2 regions of the Ensifer canadensis genome follow, and region 1 is predicted to be linked to the other one. Evidence: predicted binding sites of a transcription regulator. Region 1 holds the regulator's gene; the other holds the start of a gene.

The links. Region 1 encodes LexA, which represses DNA repair genes until DNA is damaged. Its sites were predicted from a motif close to TGTTCNNNNTGTGTTCNG; they were not measured.
Region 2: J3R84_RS16870 (ImuA family protein) is a predicted target of LexA. The motif match lies at 2,099-2,116, and genes of this name have one in related genera.

Annotation. Positions count from the first base shown of each region.
Region 1 covers NZ_CP083370.1:1,454,682-1,459,094, forward strand. The annotation lists gene J3R84_RS07185 (hypothetical protein) at 246-392, shown strand; gene J3R84_RS07190 (hypothetical protein) at 1,035-1,367, shown strand; gene lexA (transcriptional repressor LexA) at 1,587-2,303, opposite strand; gene J3R84_RS07200 (hypothetical protein) at 2,484-2,723, shown strand; gene J3R84_RS07205 (hypothetical protein) at 2,782-3,069, opposite strand; gene J3R84_RS07210 (hypothetical protein) at 3,567-3,710, opposite strand; gene J3R84_RS07215 (IS110 family RNA-guided transposase) at 3,980-4,413, opposite strand, start outside.
Region 2 covers NZ_CP083370.1:3,468,396-3,472,808, forward strand. The annotation lists gene J3R84_RS16865 (Y-family DNA polymerase) at 1-1,166, opposite strand, end outside; gene J3R84_RS16870 (ImuA family protein) at 1,117-2,076, opposite strand; gene J3R84_RS16875 (metallopeptidase family protein) at 2,247-2,681, shown strand; gene J3R84_RS16880 (DUF1737 domain-containing protein) at 2,770-2,976, opposite strand; gene J3R84_RS16885 (HpcH/HpaI aldolase/citrate lyase family protein) at 2,973-3,878, opposite strand; gene J3R84_RS16890 (hypothetical protein) at 3,990-4,235, shown strand.

The DNA.
Region 1 (4,413 bases):
TATTCAGACCAAGTGCCCGATACGTGCGCCAGCACGCTTTCGTGCTCCACGTCGGGGACGTTCCGCGGCCCGAGCCGATGCGTCGCAAGAGCGCTCGGCCAACGGATCGTGCGGAGAAAAAGCCTACGGCCGTTCGCATCCGTCCTGCATCATCCGCGCGAGGAGCGAACAGTCCGCGTCGCACCGTTGCCTTTCTTGGGTACGAACCTAGTTACCCATACCGTACCCAAGCGAGGAATTGCTGAATGAACCGTAATGGGCTCTATCTGATCATTGCCATGCTCGCCGTCGCCGTCATTGGTCTCGGCGCCTATGTCTACCGCGAGGAAACAAAACCGACCGGCGTAGAGATCAAGATTGGCCAGGACGGGGTTTCCGTTCAGGAGAATTGAGCGCCATCGGCCACACGCTCAACAGGTTTGGCAGCGGCGAATGCCGCTGGCGGTCGACGCCCCACGCGAGGTTCAAGGCGAACGCAGATCCGAAGGCGGTCGAAATACCGGCCATCGGTGGCGTAAGCGGCCGCGTGCTCGTTGCGAGCGTCAACGAAAGTGTGACGTAGATAGGGCGGCGAGCGCGTGATTCAGCCCCTCGCACGATGAAAGCAACAAGTCACCCAGCGCCTGCGCGATTGGCTAAAGCGGTTCTCCGTCAATAGCAGCCCGATTGTCGAATGTGAAACGCTGTGCGTGCCTGCGCAAAGGACATGCTGCCGGCACGCAGGTACGGTTTTCGGGGGGCAAGGAACATGGGCCAATGCGGCGCGTCCAACACGCGCAGCGAGGCTGCCCGCATCGCAGCCAACCACTGTTTTCAAAGCGCAATTCGACCGGGCTGCGCTTGCCCGCCAGTTTGCGAACGTCCGCAGTCGCCAACGACATGGCCTTGCGAGGACGCGCCCCGAAATGGTGATTCGGTCACTATTGTCAGTGCTGAAAATATTGTCTCTAGACAGAACTGGGAATGAATATCCCAACAGCGCGACCCGTATAGGTAGTGTCAAACAAAGCCAACAATGGAGGAAAAGACATAAAATGAAATATAAGATCGCCCTGACTGCTCTTGCCATTCTTGCCGTAACGACGGCCACCGCAAGCGCTGAGGATCTCGTCTTTCAGCTTAAGAACAAGACGAATGCCGTTTTGACGAACTTCTACACATCGCCGGTCGGTGTTGATCAGTGGGAAGACGACGTCTTCGGGCGGCAGGTGCTTAATCCGGGCGAAAGCATGGAAATTACCATCGCCGACGGACGTGATGTCTGCAAATACGACATGCGCTTTGAATTCGAAGAAGGTTCCGGTCTCGACACGACTGAAGACAAGCAGGATCTCTGCGAGTTGGGCGAGTACTCGATTCACGAGTAAAATCCGTCGAGCGTGAAAAACACTCGATCCGAAAATCTCCGTCTCGCTACCCTATGTGGCGAGACGTTGAAGTAAGAGAGCGGCTGGCCGGCATGAAGGCGGCTAGAGCGTTTCCGGTTTAAACGGAGTCACTAGGCGCTCTATCTATTTGTTTTTACGCATTTCCTGGCGGAAAACCGCTCCGCACTTTTCCTCGAATTGCGCTGGCGTGAGACGGGCTTAGTGGTAGCGGCGGATCAAGCCGACGAGCTTGCCCTGAATCTTGACCCGGTCAGGCCCGAAGATGCGCGTCTCATAGGCCGGGTTGGCGGCCTCTAGAGCAATTGAAGCGCCCTTGCGCCGGAAGCGTTTCAACGTTGCTTCCTCGTCATCGACTAGTGCCACGATGATATCGCCGGGATTGGCCGTGGTGGCATTGCGGATGATCACCGTATCGCCATCGAAAATGCCGGCCTCGATCATCGAATCACCCTTCACTTCAAGGGCGTAGTGCTCGCCGCTGCCGATCATATCGAGCGGCACGGTAATGTCGTGGGTGTTGTTCTGTATCGCCGAGATCGGCACGCCGGCGGCAATGCGGCCCATCACTGGAACCGACACGGAGCTGTTGTCGGCAACCGGCAGCGTTTTCGCCGCGGGGGCAGGGGCGGGCGGTTTGCCAAGGCTACCCTCGATGACGCTCGGCGAAAACCCGCGACGGGGCTGCGCGCTCGCAGCATAGGCTTCCGGCAGTTTGATGACTTCGAGCGCTCGGGCGCGGTTGGGAAGCCGGCGTATGAAGCCGCGTTCCTCGAGCGCTGTGATCAGCCGGTGAATGCCCGACTTGGATGCCAGGTCGAGTGCATCCTTCATCTCGTCGAAGGACGGCGGTACACCGGACTCCTTCATTCGTTCATGGATGAAAAGAAGCAATTCCTGTTGCTTGCGGGTCAGCATGGCAAGTCGCTCCAGAGGCGTGAAACAAATCAAGAACAGACACTATCTGTTCCATATGTGTTCCGCAAGTGCCTAAAATTCTGTGAATGTTGGTTCAATCAAGCGCAGATTGACCAACTCGTCGCTGCACGCGCCGCGCGAGGCTGATATGCCTCCTTCCGTTTATGGAATGAGGGTTTAATGACGAAGCTGATTCAAATCTTGCTGACCATCGTTGTCGCCGCGACCGCGATCCTTGGGTTTCGCTGGTATCAATACGTGGATAACAAGCAGAGCCCGTTTGACGAAGTTGGTATCGCGTTGAATGCGGCGATGCCCGGGCCGCTCAATCAATGGGGTTGTGACCGGCTGAAGCTGACATTTGGCAACGGACACCCGCCGCACGGTTGCGCCGCGGCCGATGGGACGCAGTGGAAATAGCCTGCCATCAAGGGATCAGCAGAAATATCGATGGGCGATCTGCTAGAGGAGGCCTGAATCAGGCCGGCTGCGTCGCGGAGCAGGCGTCCTCGAATTCCTTGACGGTTTCCGCGGAGTTGTCCTCCGGCAGCACAGCGTCGGCCGCTTCGGTCGCGACCGGCGTGTCGCCTTGATAGACGAAGGACTGGATGTAGTAGGCGATCGTTCCCTTCCAAACGTTCCGGCCGTCTATCTGCTGGCAGGGCACGGCCGTTTCGAAGTCGGCTTGCAGGTCGTCGACCGTGGCAGCGCTGAGGGCGATGTTAGGCGATGCGATAATCGAGGCGATAAGCAAGGCTGCAAGCACGGTGAACGTCCACTAGATCAGAGGTGGCGGCGATGGTTTGGTTAACGATGTGAACCGTGCTTTCGTTCCGAAGTCCAGCAAGCATGCCGGGCACTGTGCCGTGTTCAACAGTTCTTTGCGAAAGGCGAGCACTGGTGCTCAAGCTGTGGCAATGAAGGCACAAAGATTGGCGTGAGGTGCGTTGGCGTTTTCGATTTTCCGGCGCCCGCCTCAAAGCGTGGCGCTGGCAGCTGATCAACAATACCCGCCGCAAATGCTTCCGATGATGTTGGACGCCGTAATGGAGTGCGAGTGGCCAGCGGCATCCGCCTGTAGCGATCTTCGCATCTCCAGCCAAATACATACGACGTTCAAACGCGCTACGAAACCGGCATCTGACCGCGGGTGCTCGACCAGTCGCGCCGGGATGTCGCGGAGACGTTGCGCACCCCAGTTCGACTGGCCACTGACGGATATCTCTCTCGTGTCGTTAGTTCGAGAGGTTAAAGCCGACCGTCTTACTTCTTGTCTTTCTTGCCCAGGGAGAAACTGCTGCCGGCCAGCTTCACCTGTGAGCCTTCCGTCACAACGGCGGCTTTGACAGTCTTGTCCTTCTTTGGCTTTCTAACCTCGCGGTTACTTCGCACTTGACCTTTTGCCATGATCGTCTCCAATGAAAGAACACAAGGGGCGAAACGCCTTCGATTGGCGGCTTTTCCTTGGGTTCGGTTGGTTATTGATCGGCATTTTCGCCGATCGGCTAAATCTCTTCCTTCCGCGCGACAGGCATCTGCCGTTCGGTTCTTGAACCAGTCTCCAATGCGTGACCCTGATGCCGTGCTGGCTTCGGTCACAGAGTGGCGTTCGGCTCCCGGCTTCCCATTCTCCTTGAGGAGCGCAGCCCAGTCCTGCCGGGCTCGCTAGACGACAATCAGGACAGCCGGGATATCGTCGACGCGCCTTCCGTGGTGCTGGTGCCGCGCGGCTCGTAAGCGCGCTGGTCACGCAGGATCTGGAAGGCGATCGTCAAAAGCTTGCGCGCGATCGCCACACGCGCCTTGTTGGTTCCTCTGATCTTCAGATGCTCGTACTGGTCATGAAGTTGCGCATCGCTGGCGATGGCGGGGGTGACGGCTTCGACGAAAGCCCAGCGCAGCCACTTGTTGCCCTGCTTGATGATCTTGCCGTGAAAGGTCTTGCCGCCGGAGGAATAGGTCGAGGGCACCAGTCCGGCATAGGCGGCGAGCTTCTTCGGATTGCGAAAGCGGGATACATCGTCAATCTCCGCGTCGATCAGCCGGGCGAAGAACTCGCCGATGCCGGGGATCGTCTTCAACAGCTTGACGTTGGCATTGGCCTTGGTCA
Region 2 (4,413 bases), 2.0 Mb from region 1:
ACATCCGCAAGCGGCTGAAAGGCGGCGGCACGCTCCGGCACGTGGCTCTGCGACAGGACGGGCAGAAACAGGCTTTCTGCGCCCAGCCGCGCCATGACCCTGTCGGCAAAGGCCGCAAGCGGCTGCTGCCGATCCGGCGTGCCGGAAAAATCCTCCTGCATCACCTCGTATTTTTCGCTTTTGGGAACCGACAGCCGCAGGATCTCGAAACCGAAACCGGCATCGAGATCCTCGTGCACCGCCTGCAGCCGCTCGCGGAAAAGGCCGGCAATGCGGCTCGGTTCAATCAGCGGCGAAGACGTTCCGGCAGCGATGCGAAAGACCCGGCCGTCGACGCGAAACAGCAGCAGTTCGAACAGCCGTCCGCCTTCGCCGCGCTTTTCCAGCTCCGGCTTCAGCCTTGCTGCCAGCTCCTGCGTCAGGCCGAGAATATCGTCCTCACCCTGGACCGGCTCGGAAAGCCGCCGCTCGGCCGAGAGGCTGGCAACGGGGAGCCGCGGCGAGAGCGGCTCGTCCTCCAGCCCCATGGCCTGATCGAGGCGCAGGAGCAGAATGGATCCGAAGCGGCGGGCAAGCGGCGCCCGCGGCGCCTCGATGATATCGCCGACCTGCTTGAGCCCGACCCGGCCGAGCGTTTCGATCATGTCGACTGGAAGCCTGAGGGCAGCCATCGGCAGTGGCGCAAGCACGCGTACGGCCTCCTCCGGAGCGATCACGCTTTGCGAGCCGAAGCGCGCCACCGCCCAGGAAAGCCCTGCCGAAGACGAGATCGCCGCACGCGCCTCGATGCCGAGATGAAAGAGCCGGGCGAGCAGGTCGTCGAGAAGCGATTTCTCGCCGCCGAGCAGATGGGCGCAGCCGGTAATGTCGAGATAAAGGCCGCTTTCGCCGTCGAGCGCCACCAGCGGCGTGTAGCGGCTGCACCAGTCCGCAAGCCCTTCCAGAAGGGCGCGATCCGCCGCCCGGTCGGCGGGCAGCACATCGACCTCGGGACACATGGCCCGCGCCTCGGCAACGCCCTGGCCCAACTGGAATCCTGATTTCTCGGCAAGGCCATCGAGCGCGACGAGGCGCATCGCATTCCTGACCCGGTCGGCAAAGACGACAGGCGGATGATCAGGACGCCCGCGGGAAAGCCAGGAGGTTCCCCAGCGGCTCCGCGCCACCCGGTCGGCCGGAAGATGCGGAAAGTCGAGCGACAGAATGCGCTGGTTGTGGGTCTGCCGCAGCAGCGGCTGGTAGGGGCTCGACGGGGTAAAAGCGGCGGTCATGGGGGTTCCACTCCAGGAAGAGGCCGACGGGAGCAGGAGACCTGCTTTTTTCGGCAATGACGTGAAAGACGGGATGGCCGATGCTGCCGCAAAGCATCGAACCGTCAGGGAGGGCGCGCTCGCGGGCGGGCGCCGGTTCGATATGAAGCCGGAAGAAGGCGCTGCTCGCCTCCTCGTGACCGGACTGACGCAGAAGAAGAAGAGGAATGCGTCCGGCGCGCGCGCGAACATGCAGGCGCCGGCTTTCGCTCAAGGCCAGCGATGCCGGATTGCCGCGAATTTCGAGAATGACGGCACAGAAGGCCGGGACGGAAAGCGCCGTCTCGGCGATCCACAGCGCGTCCTTCACCGTGCGCGGCAGGCTGAGGATCAGGCTTCGAATGTCGAGCCCGTAAGCCTTGAGACCAAGACCGTAGGGCAGGCCGGCCTCGGTCGAGGCCAGCGACTGGCTGACCCACAGAACCGGTGCCCCGGCATCGCCCTTTTGCTGGCGCGCCTGCTGACAAAGGGCGCTGAGCGCGGTTGCAAAACCGGCCGCAGCGCCGGCATCGCGCGTCTCGGAATTGCGGATCTCGGTCATACCCTCGAGCGGCAGGCCGCCCTCGAGGATATCGTCGAGTTCGGGAATGCCGAGCGGCAGGACCTTGCGGCCGGAGGACTGGTGACCTTCTTCCTTGCGCCGAAAGCCTGCGGGATCGGCCGCCTTGACCGCCTTCACGACGCCCGCAAGCCTGCGATTTTCGATCCTGGCTATGGTTTCGCGAAGCGAAAGAACGGTCTCCCGCTGCACGGCGTTCTCGGCCATGACGGTCAACTCCCATTTAAGATGTTCCTGTTATGTTCTTATAGATTCCAGAGCTGACCACATGAGTCAACAGCCAAGTTTAAGAATTTATTCCTCGCCCACCCCAGCCGGAATTCAACACTCGAAAAACAAAGGCAAAATCGCTATATGGAGGGCAACAAGGAGTGCCTATGGCCCGCATTGACCAGACCGATGATTGGCGGGAACGCCACGCACCGACGCTCACGACATTCGAACAACTCGCAGTGGAAGCCTACAGCCACCTGCCGCAGGAGTTCCGCCAACTGACGACCGACCTCATCATCGAGGTTGCCGATTTTCCAAGCGACGACGTCTTCGAGGACATGGCGCTGGAGACGCCGTTCGACCTGCTCGGCCTGTTCGAAGGCCGTGGCATCAGCGAACGTTTCACCATGGAGACAGGTGAGTTTCCGAACCGGATCATCCTTTATCGCCGCCCGATCATCGACTATTGGGCGGAAAACGAGGAAACGCTGGGCGACATCATCACCCATGTGCTGATCCACGAGATCGGCCACCATTTCGGCCTCTCCGACGACGATATGGAACGGATCGAGGCGAGCGTGGAGCACGTGGGCAACTAAGCCCCCATCCGCTCCGAGGCAGAGCCCCCGAAAAACAATCGGAAAACAAAAAAACGCTCCGGCCGGAAAGTCGAAGCGTTCCTGCTTTTTACTGTTCCGACAGCTTGATGTCGGGGTGGTAGTCCTTGCCTTCGACTTCCTTGAATACGGCCTGTCCGCATTGCATGTGCTGCGTATCCGCATTGAAGGCGTAGGTCGGTGAGCCGTGCAGGGACCAACCCTGGTTCAGTGCCGCCGTCACCTTATGGCAGAAGGACGCATCGTCGGGGCCGGTGAGGAAGCGGTAAAGTTTCAAAATCTTGCCTTTCGTTTTTCAATCATCTCCGCCTTGGCGGCGAGCTTCAGGGCCTGATCGAGATGCAGCCGCTCGATCATTCGGCCATGAAGATTGATGACACCTTTTTCCGCGTTCTCCGGCAGCGCGAAGGCGGCGATGATGGCGCGCGCCTCGTCGACGGCCGCCTGCTCGACGCCGAAGCGTTCGTTGGCCGGGCCGATCTGCAGCGGGTGGATCAGCATCTTGCCGTCATAGCCCATGTCGCGCCCCTGCCGGCACTCCTCGTCGAAACCGTCGGCGTCACGGAAATCGTTGAACACCGCATCGATGACGTCGAGACCGCTCCCGCGTGCGGCCAAAAGGATCTGCATCAGCCAGGGGATGAGGTACGGACGGCCGGGCCGGTCGGGAACACCGGTTTCCTTGCGCAGGTCGTTGAGGCCGACGACGAAACAATCGAGCCTGCCGCCGAAGGTGCGGCCGGTCTCGGCGATAACAGGCGCATTGACGACACCGCGCGGCGTTTCGATCATCGCCCAGAGACGCAACGCCTCCGGCGCATCGTTATCGGCCAGCCAGTCGGCGACGATCTGGATATCGGCCGGACTTTCGACCTTGGGCAGCAGGATTGCGTCAGGCTTTGCCGAAACGGCCGCCGCCAGATCCTGCTGGCCGAAGCCCGATCCGAGCGCATTGATGCGGATGATGACCTCACAATCCGGCCTGTTTTCGACGAGGTGGCGAACGAGGCCGTCCCGCGCCTCGGCCTTGCGCTCCGGCGCCACCGCATCCTCAAGGTCGAAGATCGCGGCATCGGCCGCAAGTTCCGCAACCTTGGCCAGTGCGCGGGCATTGTCGGCCGGCACTGAAAGCACCGAACGGCGCAGGCGAACGGGGTGATGTTCGATCGATTTTGTCATGCGGCCAGTTGTGCCCGCCTTTCCTTTTTTCCGCAAGACGAGGCGAACGGCCGCACCCCTCTTGCAAGCGGCGGCGGCAACACCCACATCCCGAGCAGAAAGGTGACGATCATGCAAAGCATACGTTCTGTTCTTTTTACGGCTCTCGCCATCACCATTACGCTGGCAGCCTTCGTCTTCACCGCATCGCTTGCGCTTGCGCTCGCCGGCATCGCCGCCGTTGTCGCGATCGGCAGCGCCATTGCCGCCCGGCTGAACCTGAAGCAGGCTCGAGCAACGGCCCGCCCGACCTCCGGCGCCGCCCCGCGCGAAATGCGCATCTGGAACGACGGTCGCGGCACGATCATCGATCTCTAGGCATCGATCTCCAGAGCGTTTCCGGTTTAGACGACGTCGCGGAAGCGCTCTATCTCCTTGTTTCTACGCACTTCCTGACGGGAACCGCTTCGCATTTTTCCCGAAATGCTTGAGTCTGCCCGACGCGGCAGCCCAATCTCGCTCGATTTTTTTGCGACACCCGTGTCGGCAAGACCCG